Regions from separate parts of the Paenibacillus sp. FSL W8-1187 genome, predicted to be linked through region 2. Evidence: predicted binding sites of a transcription regulator. Region 2 holds the regulator's gene; the other holds the start of a gene.
The links. Region 2 encodes CtsR, which represses protease genes until heat stress. Its sites were predicted from a motif close to ATGGTCAATAAAGGTCAAACA; they were not measured.
Positions count from the first base shown of each region.

Region 1: clpP (ATP-dependent Clp endopeptidase proteolytic subunit ClpP) is a predicted target of CtsR. The motif match lies at 4,108-4,128, and genes of this name have one in related genera.

Region 1 is NZ_CP150181.1:311,550-321,219, forward strand. Features, by position in the region: gene NYE40_RS01465 (YvcK family protein) at 1-955, shown strand, start outside; gene whiA (DNA-binding protein WhiA) at 963-1,895, shown strand; gene NYE40_RS01475 (HPr family phosphocarrier protein) at 2,048-2,317, shown strand; gene NYE40_RS01480 (SIMPL domain-containing protein) at 2,497-3,288, shown strand; gene clpP (ATP-dependent Clp endopeptidase proteolytic subunit ClpP) at 3,445-4,026, opposite strand; tRNA gene NYE40_RS01490 (tRNA-Arg) at 4,273-4,347, opposite strand; gene NYE40_RS01495 (sugar-binding domain-containing protein) at 4,618-5,643, shown strand; gene gap (type I glyceraldehyde-3-phosphate dehydrogenase) at 5,777-6,781, shown strand; gene NYE40_RS01505 (phosphoglycerate kinase) at 6,900-8,081, shown strand; gene tpiA (triose-phosphate isomerase) at 8,097-8,852, shown strand; gene gpmI (2,3-bisphosphoglycerate-independent phosphoglycerate mutase) at 8,854-9,670, shown strand, end outside.
Region 2 is NZ_CP150181.1:704,357-714,026, forward strand. Features, by position in the region: rRNA gene NYE40_RS03055 (23S ribosomal RNA) at 76-3,016, shown strand; rRNA gene rrf (5S ribosomal RNA) at 3,102-3,218, shown strand; gene NYE40_RS03065 (beta-eliminating lyase-related protein) at 3,357-4,469, shown strand; gene NYE40_RS03070 (GNAT family N-acetyltransferase) at 4,624-5,838, shown strand; gene NYE40_RS03075 (CtsR family transcriptional regulator) at 6,159-6,623, shown strand; gene NYE40_RS03080 (UvrB/UvrC motif-containing protein) at 6,648-7,181, shown strand; gene NYE40_RS03085 (protein arginine kinase) at 7,325-8,410, shown strand; gene clpC (ATP-dependent protease ATP-binding subunit ClpC) at 8,407-9,670, shown strand, end outside.

The DNA.
Region 1 (9,670 bases), 390 kb from region 2:
CAAGATCGTCGTCATCGGAGGCGGGACCGGCCTGTCGGTCATGCTGCGCGGCCTGAAGGAGAAGCCCCTCGACATTACGGCGATCGTCACGGTCGCCGATGACGGCGGCAGCTCCGGCGTGCTGCGCAGCGAGCTGCAGATGCCGCCTCCGGGCGACATCCGCAATGTGCTGATCGCGCTCGCGGACGTGGAGCCGCTGCTTTCCGAGATGCTCCAGTACCGCTTCTCCAATGGCACCGGCCTGGCCGGACATAGCCTGGGCAACCTGATGCTGGCGGCGATGACGGACATCTCCGGCGACTTCGTCACCGGCATCCGCGAGCTGAGCCGCGTGCTTGCCGTGCGCGGCACGGTGCTGCCGGCGTCCGACCAGTCGATCGTGCTCAAGGCGGAGCTCGCGGACGGCTCGATCGTCGAAGGCGAGTCGAGCATTCCGCTGGCGGGCCAGCCGATCAAGCGGGTATTCATCGAGCCGGCGGACGTGGAGCCGCTCGAGGAGGCGTGCCTGGCGATCCAGGAGGCCGACGCCATCCTGATCGGACCGGGCAGCCTGTACACGAGCATCATTCCGAACCTGCTCGTGCCCAAGCTCGCCGACTGCATCGTGCAGTCGAGCGCGATCAAAATTTTCATCTGCAACGTTATGACCCAGCCGGGGGAGACGGACGGCTACTCGGTGAGCGATCATCTGGAGGCGATCGAGCGCCACGTCGGCCACCAGCTGTTCGACTACATCATCGTCAACGACGGCGAGATTCCGCCGCAGGTGCAGGACCGCTATGCCGAGATGGGCGCCCAGGCGGTCCAGCTCGATCTGGACGAGGTGACGCGTCAAGGCTACAAAGTCATCGCCGACCGGCTCGTGCTGTTCCGCACCTACCTGCGGCATGACGCCGTGCGGCTGAGCCATCATATCTACCAGCTCGTCGACAGCTGGATGGACCGAAAGGGGTGAGAGAGGGATGTCCTTCGCCGCTCAAACGAAAAAAGAGCTGACGCTCGTCGAGAACCAGGATGCCTGCTGCGAGCAGGCGGAGCTTTCCGCGCTCATCCGCATGAACGGCTCGGTGCATCTGTCCAGCCGCAAGGTCATTCTGGACATCTCCACCGAGAATGCAGCCATCGCCCGCAGAATCTACAGCCTTATCAAGAAGCTGTTCGACGTGCATACGGAGCTGCTGGTGCGCAAGAAGATGCGGCTTAAGAAGAACAACGTCTACATCGTGCGCATCCCGGCGCGGGTGCAGGAGATCCTCAAGGAGCTGAACATCGTCTCCGAGGGCTTCATGTTCAACCAGGGCATCGACAAGGACATGATCCGCAAGCCATGCTGCAAGCGAGCCTACATGCGCGGCGCGTTCCTCGCCGGCGGCTCGGTCAACAATCCGGAGGGCTCTTCCTACCATCTGGAGATCGCCTGCATGTACGAGGAGCACTGCTCCGCGCTCGTCACGCTCGCCAACAAGTTCGGCCTCAACGCCCGCTGCATCGAGCGCAAGAAGGGCTTCGTCTTTTACATCAAGGAAGGCGAGAAGATCATCGAGCTGCTGAACATCATCGGCGCGCATCAGGCGCTGTTCAAGTTCGAGGATGTCCGCATCATGCGCGACATGCGCAACTCGGTGAACCGGATCGTCAACTGCGAGACGGCCAATCTCAACAAGACGATCGGCGCGGCCGTGCGCCAGATCGACAACATCCGGCTGCTGCAAAAGGAGCTCGGCCTCGAGAACCTGCCCGAGAAGCTGCGGGAGGTGGCGGAGATCCGGCTGCAGCATCCTGACATGAACCTCAAGGAAGTCGGCGAGATGCTCAAGGGCTCCGTCAGCAAGTCCGGGGTCAACCACCGATTGCGCAAGATCGACGAGCTCGCCGAAAAAATCCGGGGAAGCTGAACTTTCATGTTGCGCCGGCCGATGGTATAATGAAAGCAATTGTCACGCAAGGTAAGGTCCGTTCCACCCGGCGGCCCTTTGCAAGAGCATGCCTCACGTTCGCCTTCCGGCGGCCATGCAGCAATGAATTAGGATTAGGGGGTATAGAGTTCATGACAAGACAACCCGTAGTCGTGAGACTGAAGACGGGTCTTCACGCAAGACCGGCCGCGCTCTTCGTCCAGGAAGCGAATAAATTCTCCTCCGAGATCTTTGTCGAGAAGGACGAGAAAAAAGTGAACGCCAAGTCCATCATGGGCATCATGAGCCTTGCCATCAGCTCCGGCACCGAAGTTCACATCAGTGCTGAAGGTTCGGACGCCGAGCAGGCTGTAAACGCTTTAGTATCGCTCGTCAGCAAGGAAGAGCTGGAGAACCAGTAGGTCTCGGCCTGCCGGTCCCCAAGCTTGATTCGCTGCGGCTCCCGAGGCTCCCGATCCGGGGGCTTTTTTTGCGTTTTGGCCATTGGCCGAAGCCCCCGTTGGGAATCCTAACCTGCATGTGCAACATTTTCAGGCGGGCGAGCGTTTCAAAGGACAAACCGAAACGGAGGCGAACAGGTATGGGAAGCAAACAAGGATTCGGCAAGCTGGCAAGTCAAGGCAAGGTGCTGCTGCTGGCGGCCTCGCTGACGGCAGGATCGCTGCTGGCTCTGAACGGAGCCGGCGTGCTGGACTCGGGATCAAAGCCCGTCTATGCGGCGGAGCAAGGAGCGGCGATGGAGAACACGATCGCAGTGCAAGGCGTAGGCAAGCTGTCGGTGGCGCCGGATATCGCGTATGTCACAGCGGGCGTGAACGTGACGGCCAAGACGGCGAAGGAGGCTCAGGCCGGAGCGGCCAAGCGGTACGACGCGGTCGTCAAAATGCTTAAAGGAACCTACAGTCTGGCGGACAAGGATCTGAAGACGACGTCCTACTACGTGCAGCCGCAGTACCGCTACACCGAGAAGGAAGGCCAGGTGCTGACCGGCTATACGGCCACGCATGAGCTGAGCATCTCCTGGCGCAGCATCGACAAGACCGGGGAGCTGCTCGACAGCCTCGGAAGCGCGGGCGCGAACCAGATCAGCGGCGTCTCCTTCGGCACGGAAAAGACGGACGCGTATACGAACGACGCGCTCAAAAAAGCGCTCGACAACGCGCGCGTCAAGGCGGAGGCGCTTGCCGCCGCTGCGGGCCGCTCGCTCGGTCCGGTCGTGAACATCACCGAGAACGGCGCGCAGGCCGTGCCGGTGTACCGCGAGATGGCGCAGATGAAGGCCATGGCTGCCAGCGACAGCGCTTCGACCTCCGTCGAGCCGGGCCAGGTCGACGTGCAAGGCCAGCTGACCGTCGTGTACCAGCTGAAGTAGCATAGCTCTCGGCCAGCCCCGGTCTGCCGCGGCAGCCGCAGCGCCGCGCAGGATGGCCTGCGCGCGTGCCCGCGACGGCCGCGAGAGCGTCGAAACGCAAAGCGCCGCCCCTTCCGATTCGGAAGGGGCGGCGCTTTTTGCCTGTCGCAGCCTGGCTTACAGCTTCTCGATGACCTTGTCGACGAGGCCGTACTCGCGGGCGGCGTCCGCGCTCATGAAGTAGTCGCGGTCGGTGTCCTTCTCAATGCGCTCCAGCGGCTGACCGGAACGCTCGGCGAGAATATGGTTGAGCTTGTCGCGCATCTGGAGGATGCGGCGCGCGCGGATCTCGATGTCGCTGGCCTGGCCTTCGGCTCCGCCGAGCGGCTGATGGATCATGACCTCGCTGTTCGGCAGCGCGTAGCGCTTGCCCTTGGCGCCCGCGGCCAGCAGGAACGCGCCCATCGAGGCGGCCATGCCGACGCAGATCGTCGAGACGTCAGGCTTGATGAACTGCATCGTGTCGTAAATCGCCATGCCGGACGTGATGGAGCCGCCGGGGCTGTTGATGTAAATGGAGATGTCCTTCTCCGGATCGTCGGCGGCGAGGAACAGCAGCTGGGCGATGACGGAGTTGGCGACCATGTCGTTGATGCCGGTACCGAGGAAGATGATGCGGTCCTTGAGCAGCCTCGAGTAGATGTCGTAGGCGCGCTCGCCGCGGTTGCTCTGCTCGATGACCATAGGCACGTAGTTCATGTTCATGTGCAAGTCCCTCCTTATATCCTCATTAAGGTTGTCACTGCAGGTGCTTTTTTCATTCTACGAGAATCGATTGTTAAAGTCAAATTTGGTCAAAGAGGTCGGAGACGGCTTCGCCAAGCCGGTTCAATAGCCCATTTTAACCGGCTCGGGCGCCTCTTAAACGAGGCTTGCAAAAACAAAAAAGGATCGCGCCCTGGAGGGACGCGATCCCATGTATCGGAAAAGCATGATGTGAATGATTGGCGCGCCCGCTAGGAATCGAACCTAGATCTCAGGCTCCGGAGGCCTACGTCATATCCATTGGACCACGGGCGCATGTATGCTTGAAAAGCGTAACGTCTAAGATTGTATAACAGCCTGCCAGAAAAAGCAACACTAACCTGTCCGGCTTCCGGAGGGCTCCGTTTCCCTGCTGCTGCTGGAAAACATTTAGGTCGAAAGGCGTGTCGGCAACCGTTTTCATCGGGTAAAGGTCCCTTGCGGGTCCTCGGCAGAAGGAGTACAATGAGGTTGTGGGACGTTTATTGAATAGCTGGGACATTAATTGTCCCGTACGGATAGCTAACGAGTGGAGTTGGAGCGCTCATGCGCAGCCTTATTGATTTGCAGCGTCAGCTGGTGCCCGATCTGCTGGAGACGGTCCGTCTCCGCTATGGGATTCTCCATCAGGTGCTCGTGGCGGACATGATCGGCCGCCGCTCGCTCGCTTCGGCGCTCGGCATGACCGAGCGGGTGCTTCGGGCCGAGACCGACTTCCTCAAGGAGCAGGGCTTCCTAGAGATCAACGCCTCCGGCATGCGCGTCAGCCAGAGCGGCCGGCGCCTGCTCGAGGAGATGGAGCCGGTGCTGAGCGGACTGCTCGGCCTGTCCAACCTGGAGGAGCAGCTGCGGACGCGCTTCGGCCTGAGCAAGGTCGTCATCGTGCCGGGCGACTCCGACCACTCCGCCAGCACGAAGCGGGAGCTCGGACGCGCCGGGGCGTCCGCCCTGCTGGGACAGCTGCGGGAGGGCGACGTCGTCGCCGTCACCGGCGGCTCCACGCTCGCACAGGTGGCGAGCCATCTTAACGCCCCCGTCCCGCATCCGAGCAATCTGTTCGTGCCGGCCAGGGGCGGGCTCGGAGAGAGCCTGGAGTACCAGGCGAGCACGATCGTCTCGGCGATGGCCAAGCGCACCGGCGCCCAGTACCGGATGCTGCATGTGCCGGACCATCTGAGCGAGGAGGCCTATACGAGCCTCATGCACGAGCCCGGCGTCAAAGAGGTCGTCGGCGTCATCCGCGGAGCCCGCATCGTCATCCACGGCATCGGCGACGCGATGACGATGGCGCGGCGACGGCGAGTGGAATCGGATGTCGTCGAGGAGCTCCGCCAGGAGGGGGCGCTCGCCGAGGCGTGGGGCTACTACTTCGACCGGGCCGGATCCGTCGTGCACAAGATGCCGACCGCCGGCATCCGGCTCGAGGACATCATGACGACCGAGGTTGTCATCGCCGTCGCCGGCGGCAGGTCCAAGGCCGAAGCGATCGCGGCGGTGCTGCGCTTCGGCCACGAGGATGTGCTCGTGACCGACGAGGCGGCCGCGCTGGAGATCGCCGCGATGGCAGACTAGACCGGCGATCCGCGTCGCAACCGCGACCGTGAATGAAGGCGAAGCGGGCTCTGCGCCTGACAGGGGCAGGGCCGAGCGCTTCGCGTTGAAGGATCATGCAGGACCATCACCTAATTTCAGGAGGTTTTCAACCATGGTAAAAGTTGGTATTAACGGATTCGGACGTATCGGACGCAACGTATTCCGCGCCGCTCTGAACAGCAGCGAAGTTCAAATCGTCGCCGTCAACGACCTGACCGACACGAAAACGCTGGCTCACCTGCTCAAATACGACACGACGCACGGCGTGCTGGACGCGACCGTCGAAGCCAAAGAAGGCGCGCTGATCGTCAACGGCCGCGAAATCAAAGTGTTCGCCGAGCGCAATCCGGAAAACCTGCCTTGGTCCTCCGTCGGCGCTGAGATCGTCGTCGAGTCGACGGGCATCTTCACGGCGAAGGAAAAAGCCGAGCTTCACCTGAAAGGCGGCGCGAAAAAAGTCATTATCTCCGCTCCGGCTACGAACGAAGACATCACGATCGTCATGGGCGTCAACGAAGAGAAATACGACGCGGCTTCCCATACGGTCATTTCCAACGCTTCCTGCACGACGAACTGCCTGGCGCCTTTCGCCAAAGTCCTGAACGACAAGTTCGGCATCGTCAAAGGCATGATGACGACGGTCCACTCCTACACGAACGACCAGTCCGTGCTGGACGTGCCGCACAAGGACCTGCGCCGCGCCCGCGCTGCCGCAGAGAACATCATTCCTTCCTCGACGGGCGCTGCCAAAGCCGTCTCCCTCGTTCTGCCTGAGCTGAAAGGCAAGCTGAACGGCATGGCGATGCGCGTGCCGACGAAAAACGTGTCCGTAACGGATCTCGTCGCCGAAGTGAAAAGCAACGTCACGGTAGAAGAAGTCAACGCGGCCCTCAAAGAAGCGGCTGAAGGCCCGCTGAAAGGCATCCTGTACTTCTCCGACGAGCCGCTCGTATCGAGCGACTACAACGGCAACCCGGCTTCCTCCACGATCGACGGCCTGTCCACGATGGTCGTTGAAGGCAACATGGTCAAAGTCGTGTCCTGGTACGACAACGAGTGGGGCTACTCCAACCGTGTTATCGACCTGGCGGCTTACATCGCCTCCAAAGGGCTGTAAGAAGCGGCGCTTAACTGCATAGACAGCGGTAAGGTTAAAGAGGAGAGGCGAGCGTTTCGTTCTCCTCTTTAACGATGTTTAACCCATAGAAACCTATATATCGGGAGGGCGAGCAGCTGTGAGCAAAAAAAGTGTTCGTGATGTGGAAGTAGCAGGAAAGCGCGTCTTCGTGCGCGTCGATTTCAACGTGCCGATGGAAGACGGCGCGATCACCGACGATACCCGGATCCGCGAGACGCTGCCGACGATCCAGCATCTCATCGAAGGCGGCGCGCGCGTCATCCTGGCGGCCCACTTCGGCCGTCCGGGCGGAGAAGTCAAGGAAGAGCTGCGCCTGACCCCGGTCGCGGCGCGCCTGTCCGAGCTGATCGGCAAGCCGGTCGCCAAGGCGGACGACACCGCCGGTCCGGACGCCCAGGCTAAAGCCGCGGCGCTCCAGGACGGCGACGTGCTGCTGCTGGAGAACACGCGCTTCAACGCCGGCGAGGAGAGCAACGATCCGGAGTTCGCCAAGCAGCTGGCTTCCCTGGCCGACCTGTACGTCAACGACGCGTTCGGCGCCGCGCACCGCGCGCATGCTTCCACGGAAGGCATCGCTCATCTGCTCCCGGCCGTATCCGGCCTGCTGATGGAGAAGGAGCTGGACGTGCTCGGCAAAGCCCTGAACAATCCGGAGCGTCCGTTCACCGCGATCGTCGGCGGCTCCAAGGTGAAGGACAAGATCGACGTCATCAACAAGATGATCGAGATCGCCGACAACATCCTCATCGGCGGCGGCCTGAGCTACACCTTCTTCAAGGCGCAAGGCCATGAGATCGGCCAGTCGCTCGTCGACAACTCCAAGCTGGACCTGGCGCTCGAGTTCATCGAGAAGGCCAAGAAGCTCGGCAAGAACTTCCTGCTGCCGGTCGACATCGTCGTCACCGACGAGTTCAGCAAGGACGCCAACACGAACATCGTCGGCGTCGACGGCATCCCTTCCGACTGGGAAGGCATCGACATCGGACCGAAGACGCGCGAGCTGTACGCGAACGTGATCAAGGACTCCAAGCTGGTCGTCTGGAATGGACCGATGGGCGTGTTCGAGATCGAGCCGTTCTCCCACGGCACGCGCGCCGTCGCTCAGGCTTGCGCCGAAACGGCGGGCTACACGGTCATCGGCGGCGGCGACTCCGCGGCGGCGGCCGAGAAGTTCGGCCTTGCGGACAAGATGGACCACATCTCCACCGGCGGCGGAGCATCCCTCGAATTCATGGAAGGCAAAGCCCTCCCGGGCGTTGTCGCCCTTAACGACAAGTAGAGAGGAGAACAACCCATGGCAAGAACCCCGATCATCGCAGGCAACTGGAAAATGTTCAAGACCGTCTCCGAGGCGGTCTCCTTCTTCAACGAAGCGAAAGGCGGCGCTGAGGTCGATGGCGTCGAGAGCGTCATCTGCGCTCCGTTCACGACCCTTCCGGCTCTCGTCGAAGCGGCCAAAGGCACTTCCATCGCCATCGGCGCGCAAAACCTGCACTTCGAGGACAACGGCGCGTACACCGGCGAAATTTCCGGCGTCATGCTGGCCGATCTCGGCGTGAAGTACGTCATCGTCGGCCACTCCGAGCGCCGCGCGTACTTCGGAGAGACGGACGAGATCGTGAACAAGAAGGTCGTCGCGGCGTTCAAGCACGGCCTGACTCCGATCCTGTGCGTCGGCGAGAAGCTCGAGGAGCGCGAGGCCGGCGAGACGAAGGACGTCTGCAAAGTGCAGACGGAGGGCGGCCTGAAAGGCCTGACGGCGGAGCAGGCGGCCGAGACCGTCATCGCCTACGAGCCGATCTGGGCGATCGGCACGGGCAAGTCGTCCACGGCCGAGGATGCCGAGGACGTCATCGCCTATATCCGCCAGGTCGTCGCAGGGCTGTACGACCAAGCGACGGCGGATGCGGTCCGCATCCAGTACGGCGGCAGCGTGAAGCCGGCCAACGTCAAGGAATATCTCGGCCAAGCGAACATCGACGGCGCGCTCGTCGGCGGCGCCAGCCTGGAGCCGGCTTCCTACATCGCCCTCGTCGAGGGGGCGAAGTAAGATGGCTCCCAAACCGGTTGCGCTCATCATCATGGACGGATTCGGCCTTCGCAGCGACATCGTCGGCAATGCCGTCGCGCAGGCGAACAAGCCGAACTATGACCGCTTCCTCGCGGAATATCCGAACACGACGCTGACCGCTTGCGGCGAGGCGGTCGGCTTGCCGGAGGGCCAGATGGGCAACTCCGAGGTCGGCCATCTCAACATCGGCGCCGGCCGCATCGTCTACCAGGATCTGACCCGCATCACCAAGTCGATCCGCGACGGAGAGTTCTACGACAACGACACGCTGATCGGCGCCGTGCGCCACGCCAAGCTGAACGGCAAAAAGCTGCATCTGTACGGCCTCGTCAGCGACGGCGGCGTCCATAGCCATATCGCGCATCTGTTCGCGCTGCTGGAGCTGGCCAAAAAGGAAGGGCTGGAGCAAGTGTACATCCATGCCTTCCTTGACGGCCGCGACGTCGCGCCGGACAGCGCGGTCGGCTACCTGACCGAGCTGCAGGGCAAAATCGAGGAGCTCGGCATCGGCCGCATCGCGACCGTGCAGGGCCGCTACTACGCGATGGACCGCGACAAGCGCTGGGAGCGCGTCGAGAAATCGTACCGCGCGATGGTGTACGGAGACGGCCCGCAGTACACGGACCCGATCCTGGCGGTGCGCGAGTCGTACGAGAAATCCGTCTTCGACGAGTTCGTCATGCCGACGGTCATCGTCGAGGCGGACGGACAGCCGGTCGCGCTGGTCGAGTCCGAAGACGCGGTCGTGTTCTTCAACTTCCGCCCGGACCGCGCGATCCAGCTGTCGCAGGTGTTCA
Region 2 (9,670 bases):
TGGATACGAACGAAATGAAATGCTGAAACATCCGATAGCTGTTTCTTAGCTGACGCCGGTCTTCGGATCGGTGATGGTTAAGCTACTAAGAGCGCACGGAGGATGCCTAGGCGCCAGAAGCCGATGAAGGACGTGGCGAACCACGATAGGCCTCGGGGAGCTGTAAGCAAGCGTTGATCCGGGGATTTCCGAATGGGGAAACCCAGCTGGGGTAATGCCCAGTTACTGCAGCGTGAATTCATAGCGCTGCGTGAGGCATACCAGGGGAACTGAAACATCTAAGTACCCTGAGGAAGAGAAAACAATAGTGATTCCGTCAGTAGCGGCGAGCGAACGCGGATTAGCCCAAACCAGGGGGCTTGCCTCCTGGGGTTGTGGGACGTCTCACACGGAGTTACAAAGGAGCAGGTTAGGCGAAGAGGTCTGGAAAGGCCCGCCATAGCAGGTAAAAGCCCTGTAGCTCAAAGCCTGCTCCCTCCGAGACGGATCCCGAGTACCGCGAGACACGTGAAACCTCGTGGGAATCCGGCAGGACCATCTGCCAAGGCTAAATACTCTCTGGCGACCGATAGTGAAGCAGTACCGTGAGGGAAAGGTGAAAAGCACCGCGGGAGCGGAGTGAAATAGAACCTGAAACCGTGCGCTTACAAAAAGTCAGAGCCCGTTATAGGGGTGATGGCGTGCCTTTTGTAGAATGAACCGGCGAGTTACGTTCACGTGCAAGGTTAAGTCGGGAAGACGGAGCCGCAGCGAAAGCGAGTCTGAATAGGGCGCTTGAGTACGTGGGTGTAGACCCGAAACCGGGTGATCTACCCCTGTCCAGGGTGAAGGTGCGGTAACACGCACTGGAGGCCCGAACCCACGAATGTTGAAAAATTCGGGGATGAGGTGGGGGTAGCGGAGAAATTCCAATCGAACTCGGAAATAGCTGGTTCTCCCCGAAATAGCTTTAGGGCTAGCCTCGGTGTTGAGCATGCTGGAGGTAGAGCACTGATTGGGTGCGGGGCCCGCCAAGGGTTACCAAGTCCAGTCAAACTCCGAATGCCAGTCATGTATAACCGGGAGTCAGACGGTGAGTGCTAAGATCCATCGTCAAGAGGGAAACAGCCCAGATCATCAGCTAAGGTCCCCAAGTGTGTGTTAAGTGGGAAAGGATGTGGAGTTGCCCAGACAACCAGGATGTTGGCTTAGAAGCAGCCACCATTTAAAGAGTGCGTAATAGCTCACTGGTCGAGTGACTCTGCGCCGAAAATGTAACGGGGCTAAACACACCACCGAAGCTATGGCAAAGCTGCAAGCGCAAGCTTGGCAGCATTGGGTAGGGGAGCGTTGTGTATAGGTTGAAGTCAGACCGCAAGGACTGGTGGACGGTACACAAGTGAGAATGCCGGTATGAGTAACGAAAAGATCAGTGAGAATCTGATCCGCCGTAAGCCTAAGGGTTCCTGAGGAAGGTTCGTCCGCTCAGGGTAAGTCGGGACCTAAGGCGAGGCCGAAAGGCGTAGTCGAAGGACAACAGGTTGATATTCCTGTACCACCGTAAGCCGTTATGAGCAATGGAGTGACGCAGAAGGGTAGTGACGCGGACCGATGGATGTGTCCGTCCAAGCAGTGAGGCTGGTTTGTTGGCAAATCCGCAAACCGTAAGGCTGGGCTGTGATGGGGAGGGAAACTTACAGTACCGAAGGTCATGATCTCCGGCTGCCAAGAAAAGCTTCTAGCCAGGCGAAGGTGCCCGTACCGCAAACCGACACAGGTAGGCGAGCAGAGCATGCTAAGGCGCGCGGAGTAACTCTCGTTAAGGAACTCGGCAACATGACCCCGTAACTTCGGGAGAAGGGGTGCCTCGGTAGGGTGAATAGCCCGAGGGGGCCGCAGTGAAAAGGCCCAAGCGACTGTTTAGCAAAAACACAGGTCTGTGCGAAGCCGTAAGGCGAAGTATACGGGCTGACGCCTGCCCGGTGCTGGAAGGTTAAGGGGAGCGGTTAGGGGTAACCCGAAGCTGTGAACCGAAGCCCCAGTAAACGGCGGCCGTAACTATAACGGTCCTAAGGTAGCGAAATTCCTTGTCAGGTAAATTCTGACCCGCACGAATGGCGTAACGACTTGGGCGCTGTCTCAACGAGAGATCCGGTGAAATTTTACTACCTGTGAAGATGCAGGTTACCCGCGACAAGACGGAAAGACCCCATGGAGCTTTACTGCAGCTTGATATTGGACTTTGGTACGATCTGTACAGGATAGGTGGGAGCCTAGGAAGCCGGAGCGCCAGCTTCGGTGGAGGCGCCGTTGGGATACCACCCTGATCGTATCGGAGTTCTAACCTGTCACCGTGAAGCCGGTGAAGGGACCGTGTCAGGCGGGCAGTTTGACTGGGGCGGTCGCCTCCTAAAATGTAACGGAGGCGCCCAAAGGTTCCCTCAGAATGGTTGGAAATCATTCGAAGCGTGCAAAGGCATAAGGGAGCTTGACTGCGAGACCAACAAGTCGAGCAGGGACGAAAGTCGGGCTTAGTGATCCGGTGGTACCGAATGGAAGGGCCATCGCTCAACGGATAAAAGCTACCCTGGGGATAACAGGCTTATCTCCCCCAAGAGTCCACATCGACGGGGAGGTTTGGCACCTCGATGTCGGCTCATCGCATCCTGGGGCTGAAGTAGGTCCCAAGGGTTGGGCTGTTCGCCCATTAAAGCGGTACGCGAGCTGGGTTCAGAACGTCGTGAGACAGTTCGGTCCCTATCTGTCGTGGGCGTAGGAAATTTGAGAGGAGCTGTCCTTAGTACGAGAGGACCGGGATGGACGTACCGCTGGTGTACCAGTTGTTCCGCCAGGAGCACCGCTGGGTAGCTACGTACGGACGGGATAAGCGCTGAAAGCATCTAAGCGCGAAGCCCCCCTCAAGATGAGATTTCCCAGTATGTAAGACCCCTGGAAGACGACCAGGTCGATAGGCTCGAGGTGGAAGCGCGGCAACGTGTGCAGCTGACGAGTACTAATCGGTCGAGGGCTTATCCTATTCAAGCAAGAACCAGCCGGTCAGCACGGCATTTCGTTCGATCCAGTTTTCAGGGCGCAAGCCTACGCCTTGAGCAAGCAGGACGTTTGGTGGCGATGGCGGAAGGGAACCACGCGTACCCATCCCGAACACGACCGTTAAGCCTTCCAGCGCCGATGGTACTTGGACCGCAGGGTCCTGGGAGAGTAGGACGTCGCCAAGCACTTGCAATCACGAGCCGCCGCATCTTCGGATGCGGCGGCTTTTTGCATTGGGTCGAAATGTAACCGCTATACTTGCTTCTTGCCGTCTGATTCTGGTATACCTGCATCAAGGGTTTCAATTTGAAAGGAGAGTCAGCATGGGAACAACGAACGGGCTTGCAGAGAGCTTCGCTCAGGCCGCGCATGTCGTCACCGGCAGCAGCAAGCGCTCGATGCGGATGCTGACGCAGGCTTTCGACGAGATGGACGTCGACCAGGCAAGCGACATGTACGGGAAAGGAGAGGTGATCGAAGCTTTCCAAACGAAGCTGGCGAAGCTGCTGGGCAAGGAAGCGGCGGTCTTTTTCCCAAGCGGTACGATGGCGCAGCAGATCGCCCTGCGGATCTGGTGCGATCGCAAAGGCATTCGCAAGGCGGCTTACCATCCGCTATGCCATCTGGAGATTCATGAGGAAAAAGGATTGCATGAGCTGCATGGCATCGAGCCGGTGCTGCTGGGCGATGCGGACCGGCTCATCACGCTGCAGGACGTGCAGGAGATGGGGAACGTCGGCTGCCTGCTGCTTGAGCTGCCGCAGCGGGAAATCGGCGGGCAGCTGCCTCCGTTTGAGGAGCTGGAGGCGATCTCGGCCTGGTGCCGGGAAAACGGCATTCCGCTTCATCTGGACGGGGCGCGCCTGTTTGAGATCGTTCCGTATTACGGACGCTCGGAGGCGGAGATCTGCCGCTTGTTCGACAGCGTGTACGTCTCTTTTTACAAAGGTCTCGGAGGCATCGCGGGCGCGGTGCTGGCCGGAGATACGCAGCTCGCGGCCGAGGCCAAGGTGTGGAAGCGCCGGCATGGCGGCGATCTAATCAGCCTCTATCCGTATATCGTCAGCTCCGACTACTATCTGGATCTACGTCGGCCGAGGATGAGCCGGTATTATGAGGGCGCCAAGGATCTGGCCCGCCGCCTGAACGGCGTGACGGGACTTCGCACCGTACCGGAGACGCCGGTGTCGAACATGTTCCATCTCCATGCGGAGCTGCCGGCGCAGCAGGCTGCCGATCTGTTCGAGCAGGCCGCTCGGGAGACGGGAGTAGCTTTGGTCGGATATGTCAAAGAAAAAACGGCCACCTCTTGCGTCAGCGAGCTGTCGATCGGAGACCGATACGAGGACGTGCCGCCGGAAAAGCTAGAGCAGGCGCTGTCGCTGCTCGATCTGCTGTTCCGGGAGGCCGGCTGCGAGGCTTCGGAGTCCAATTAACAGATGCGGGCTGCGCGGCGGGCTCCGAGTCGAAGGAACGGGCGACATGCCGTGTCCGGCGTGACCGGACACATATAGGCAGCGAAACGCAAGAGCCATATTCAGATGAGGCTCGTCGTAAGGAAGAACATGGACCAAAAAAGGAGGAGCGAGCATGGAAATTCGCAAGCTGCGTCCGGAGGAAATGGACGAGCATCTGAAGCTGAGCCAGTACGCCTTTCAATACGTCATGTCGCCGGAGGAGCTGGAGAGGGCGCATCGGACAAGAAAGCCTGAGCAGCTGTGGGTAGCGGTCGAGGAAGGGCGGATCCGCTCGCAAGTGCTTGTCCTGCCCTTGACGGCATACGTGCAGGGACGCAAGTTCGCCATGGGCGGAGTGGCGGCCGTCGCGAGCTGGCCGGAGGAGCGCCGGAAGGGCCATATCGCGCAGCTGCTGCGCCGTTCGCTGGAAGAGATGAAGGAGCGGGGGCAGACGCTGTCCATGCTCGCTCCGTTCAGCATCGGGTTCTATCGGCGCTTCGGCTGGGAGCTGTGCGCCGACCGGATCCGGTTTACGATCCCGAGGGACAAGCTGCCTCCGCGCAAGCTCACGCCGGGCTTTATCGAGCGGGTCGATCCGGCTCAGCCGGACATCCGGCAGTCTTTGCAGGAGCTTTACGAGGAGTATGCCTCCGGCTTTCAAATCGCGCTCTCCCGGGAGTCCGACTGGTGGGACGACTCGGTGCTGCGGCGCAAGTCGGGACATGCGGCGATTTACCGCTCCGAAGGCGGGGCGGCCGAAGGCTATGCGCTGTACCAGGTCAAGGAGCGCAAGCTGACCGTACATGAGCTTGTCTACTTGAGCGAGGAAGCGAGAGAGGGGCTTTGGACCTTTTTCGGCCAGCATGACTCGATGATCGACCAAGTCCAGTTCGAAAGCTACAAAGGTGACCCGCTGCCGTTCCTGCTGCCGGATCCGCGCATCGAGCAAGCCGTGCAACCCTACTTCATGGCGCGGATCGTCGATGCGGAGGCGTTCATCGAAGCGTATCCGTTCCTGCCGGGACCGGCAAGATCGTGGACGATGATCGTGGAGGATGAGCATGCGCCATGGAACGACGGCAGCTGGGAGCTGGCGGTCGACGAGCGGGGAAAAGGCTCGCTGCGCAAGCTCTCCGGACAGCCGGCGGACAACGGGGCGCCATTTGCCGAGAGCGCTGCGGCAGTTGCGCTGCGCGGCGGCATCGGCAGCTGGACGGCGCTGTTCACCGGCTACGCCGGTCCGCGGGAGCTCTTGGCGGCGGGCGGCCTGACGGGGCCGGCGGCGGAGCTGAAGGCTTTGGCCGAGCGCATGGAGCCGCGCATGCCGAATTTGATGGACTTTTTCTAGGTATAAAGAGGAACGACTTGTCCCAAGCTGGTAAAAGGCATGGGACAAGCCGGTTTTCCGCCGTGCGGCTTCCTTGCCTGGAGCGCTTGACGTTTCAGAGAAAAAGCGTATAATTAAGTCATAAGTCAAAGAAAGTCAAAGTCAGTTGCGGCGCCCCGCCTTTCCGGATCAGATTCCGGCGAGCTAGCGGAGCTTTCTCGTACCAGCGGATGTTTCGTCACGCTTTCAGGGGAATGCTACAGGGATGCAATTCGGGCATTGGCTTTTTGGCTTACCGCCATTTTTCATCGTACAGGTGCCAGCATAGGGAGGTTGGTGATATGCGAAATATTTCCGATGCCCTGGAGCAGCACTTGAAGCTGCTGCTGCAGGAAAGTCCCGACGGCGCGGTCGAGATCCAGCGCAACGAGCTTGCGGACCGGTTTTCCTGCGTGCCGTCCCAGATCAACTACGTCATCAGCACGCGCTTCACGCTCGAAAAGGGCTATCTTGTCGAGAGCAAGCGAGGAGGCGGAGGCTATATCCGCATCCAGCGCATCGAGCTGCCGGCGATGAAGGCGATTCATGGCCATATCCATCATACGATCGGCTCGCAGGTCGACCAAAATGCGGCAGACGGCCTGATCTACCAGCTGGAGGAAGCGACGATCATTTCGAGGCGCGAGGGCAATCTGCTGCGGGCGGCCGTCTGCAGAGAGACGATCGCCGTCAAGCTGCCGCAGCGCGACGAGCTGCGGGCCCGGCTGCTGAAGGCGATGCTGATCTCGCTTTTGGGTAAGGAATAGGGAGCGCAAGGAGGGGATGACGGCATGCTTTGTCAGGAATGCGGCAAAAGGCCGGCTACGCTTCATTTTACGAAAATCATCAACGGCGACAAGAACGAGTTCCATATTTGCGAATCCTGCGCCCGCGAGCGGGGAGAAGGGCTGCCCGGATCGCCGAACGGCTTTTCGATCCATAGCCTGCTGTCGGGGCTGATGGACTTCGATCCCGCCGGCAAAGGCAGCCTGCAGGGGCAGACGCCCGCTCCGCCGCCCCGCTGCGAGGAGTGCGGCTTGACCTATCCGCAGTTCAAGAAGCTCGGACGCTTCGGCTGCAGCTCGTGCTACAAGCATTTCGGAGATCGGCTCGATCCGCTGTTCAAGCGGGTGCACGGCAGCACGGCGCATGTGGGCAAGATTCCGCAGCGCTCGGGCGGACGGATCAAGACCCGGCGCGAAATCGACCGGCTGCGGCAGGAGATGCAGAGCTCGATCCAGAATGAAGAATTCGAGACGGCGGCCAAGCTCCGGGACGAGATTCGACTGCTGGAGAAGCAGCTGCAGAGCGCCGAGCCCGGCTGAGCGCATGGAGCAGAGGCGGATTCCAAGCTCCGGGACGAGATTCGACTGCTGGAGAAGCAGCTGCAGAGCGCCGAGCCCGGCTGAGCGCATGGAGCAGAGGCGGATTCGATCTCGAATTCGCGAAGTCGAGAGGAGGATGGGATGTGGCAGCAGGCCGCTTTGCGCAAAACGCGCTGAGTGAATGGATGAAGGGCGAAGGCCCGGACTCCGATATCGTTTTCAGCAGCAGGGTGCGGGTGGCTCGCAACCTGAAGGGCTTTCCATTCCCGATCCTGGCTACGGGCCAGCATGCGGCGGAGGTCAAGAACAAGCTGATCGCCGTCGCCAAGGAAGGAAAGCTCGATGCCGTCGGCACGTTCGAGACGGTCGATCTGGCCGAGCTGAGCGAGCTGGAGCGCCGCGTGCTGGTGGAGAAGCATCTGATCAGCCCGGCGCTCGCCGGCGAGTCGAGAGCGGGAGCCGTCGTCGTCAGCGACAACGAGGCGATCAGCATCATGATTAACGAAGAAGACCATCTTCGCATTCAATGTCTATATCCGGGCTTCCAGGTGCAGGAGGCGTGGCGGCTTGCCAGCCGGATCGACGACATCTATGAAGAGGCAACGGAATATGCTTTCGACGAGAAGCGCGGCTTCTTGACGAGTTGTCCGACGAACGTCGGCACGGGCATCCGGGCGTCGGTCATGATGCATCTGCCGGCGCTCGTCATGACCCAGCAGATCAACCGCATTCTGTCGGCGATCACGCAGGTCGGCTTGGCGGTAAGGGGGCTGTACGGCGAAGGCAGCGAGGCGCTGGGCAACTTGTTCCAGATCTCGAACCAGATCACGCTCGGCCAGTCCGAGGACGAGATCATCGACAACCTGCACGGCGTCGTGCGTCAGATCATCGAGCATGAAAAGGCGGCGAGGCAGCGGCTGCTGCAGGAATCCAGGCTCCGCCTGGAGGACCGCGTGAAGCGCTCCTACGGCATCCTGTCGCATGCCGCGATCATGGATTCCAAGGAGTCCGCGCAGCGGCTGTCCGACGTGCGGCTCGGCATCGACCTGGGACTGATTGGCCACGTATCCCCGCAGGTTATGAATGAGTTGATGGTCATGACGCAGCCGGGCTTCCTGCAGCAGGCATTCGAGGAGAAAATGAATACGGAGCAGCGGGACATGCGGCGCGCGGAGCTTATCCGCGGGCAGCTGGCATCCCGATCCCAAGACGGAGGTGCTTACGAATGATGTTTGGACGATTCACGGAACGCGCGCAGAAGGTGCTGGCACTGGCCCAGGAAGAGGCGGTGCGGCTTGGACATAACAATATCGGCACGGAGCACATCCTGCTCGGCCTGATCCGCGAGGGCGAGGGCATCGCCGCCAAGGCGCTGATCGCGCTCGGCCTCGGTCTCGAGAAGATCCAGGACGAGGTGGAGTCGCTCATCGGACGCGGGCAGGAGCAGCCGAGCAACATCGCTTATACGCCGCGCGCCAAAAAGGTCATCGAGCTGTCGATGGACGAAGCCCGCAAGCTCGGCCATACGTACGTCGGCACGGAGCATATCCTGCTCGGCCTGATCCGCGAGGGCGAGGGCGTCGCCGCCCGCGTGCTGAACAACCTCGGCATCAGCCTCAACAAGGCGCGCCAGCAGGTGCTGCAGCTGCTCGGCAGCAGCGAGGCCGTCTCCAGCAATCACGGCGCTCCGGCGAACGTGAGCACGCCGACGCTGGACGGCCTGGCGCGCGACCTGACGGCATCCGCCCGCGAGAACAACCTCGATCCGGTCATCGGCCGCAGCAAGGAGATCGAGCGCGTCATCCAGGTGCTCAGCCGCCGCACGAAGAACAATCCCGTGCTGATCGGCGAGCCCGGCGTCGGCAAGACGGCGATCGCCGAGGGCCTCGCCCAGAAGATCGTCGCCAACGAGATTCCCGAAACGCTGCGCGACAAGCGCGTCATGACGCTCGATATGGGCTCGGTCGTAGCGGGCACGAAGTACCGCGGCGAGTTCGAGGACCGGTTGAAGAAAATCATGGATGAGATCCGCCAGGCCGGCAACATCGTGCTGTTCATCGACGAGCTGCACACGCTGATCGGCGCAGGCGGAGCGGAGGGCGCGATCGACGCCTCCAACATCCTCAAGCCGGCGCTGGCGCGCGGCGAGCTGCAGTGCATCGGCGCCACGACGCTGGACGAATACCGCAAGTACATCGAGAAGGACGCCGCGCTCGAGCGCCGCTTCCAGCCGATCACGGTCGACCAGCCGACGCCGGACGAGGCGATCCAGATCCTGCATGGCCTGCGCGACCGCTACGAGGCGCATCATCGCGTGAAAATTACCGACGAGGCGATCGAGGCGGCCGTCAAGCTGTCGGACCGCTACATCACGGACCGCTTCCTGCCGGACAAGGCGATCGACCTGATCGACGAGGCGAGCTCCAAGGTAAGGCTCCATACGTACACGATTCCGCCGGATCTCAAGCAGCTCGAAGGCCGGCTGGACG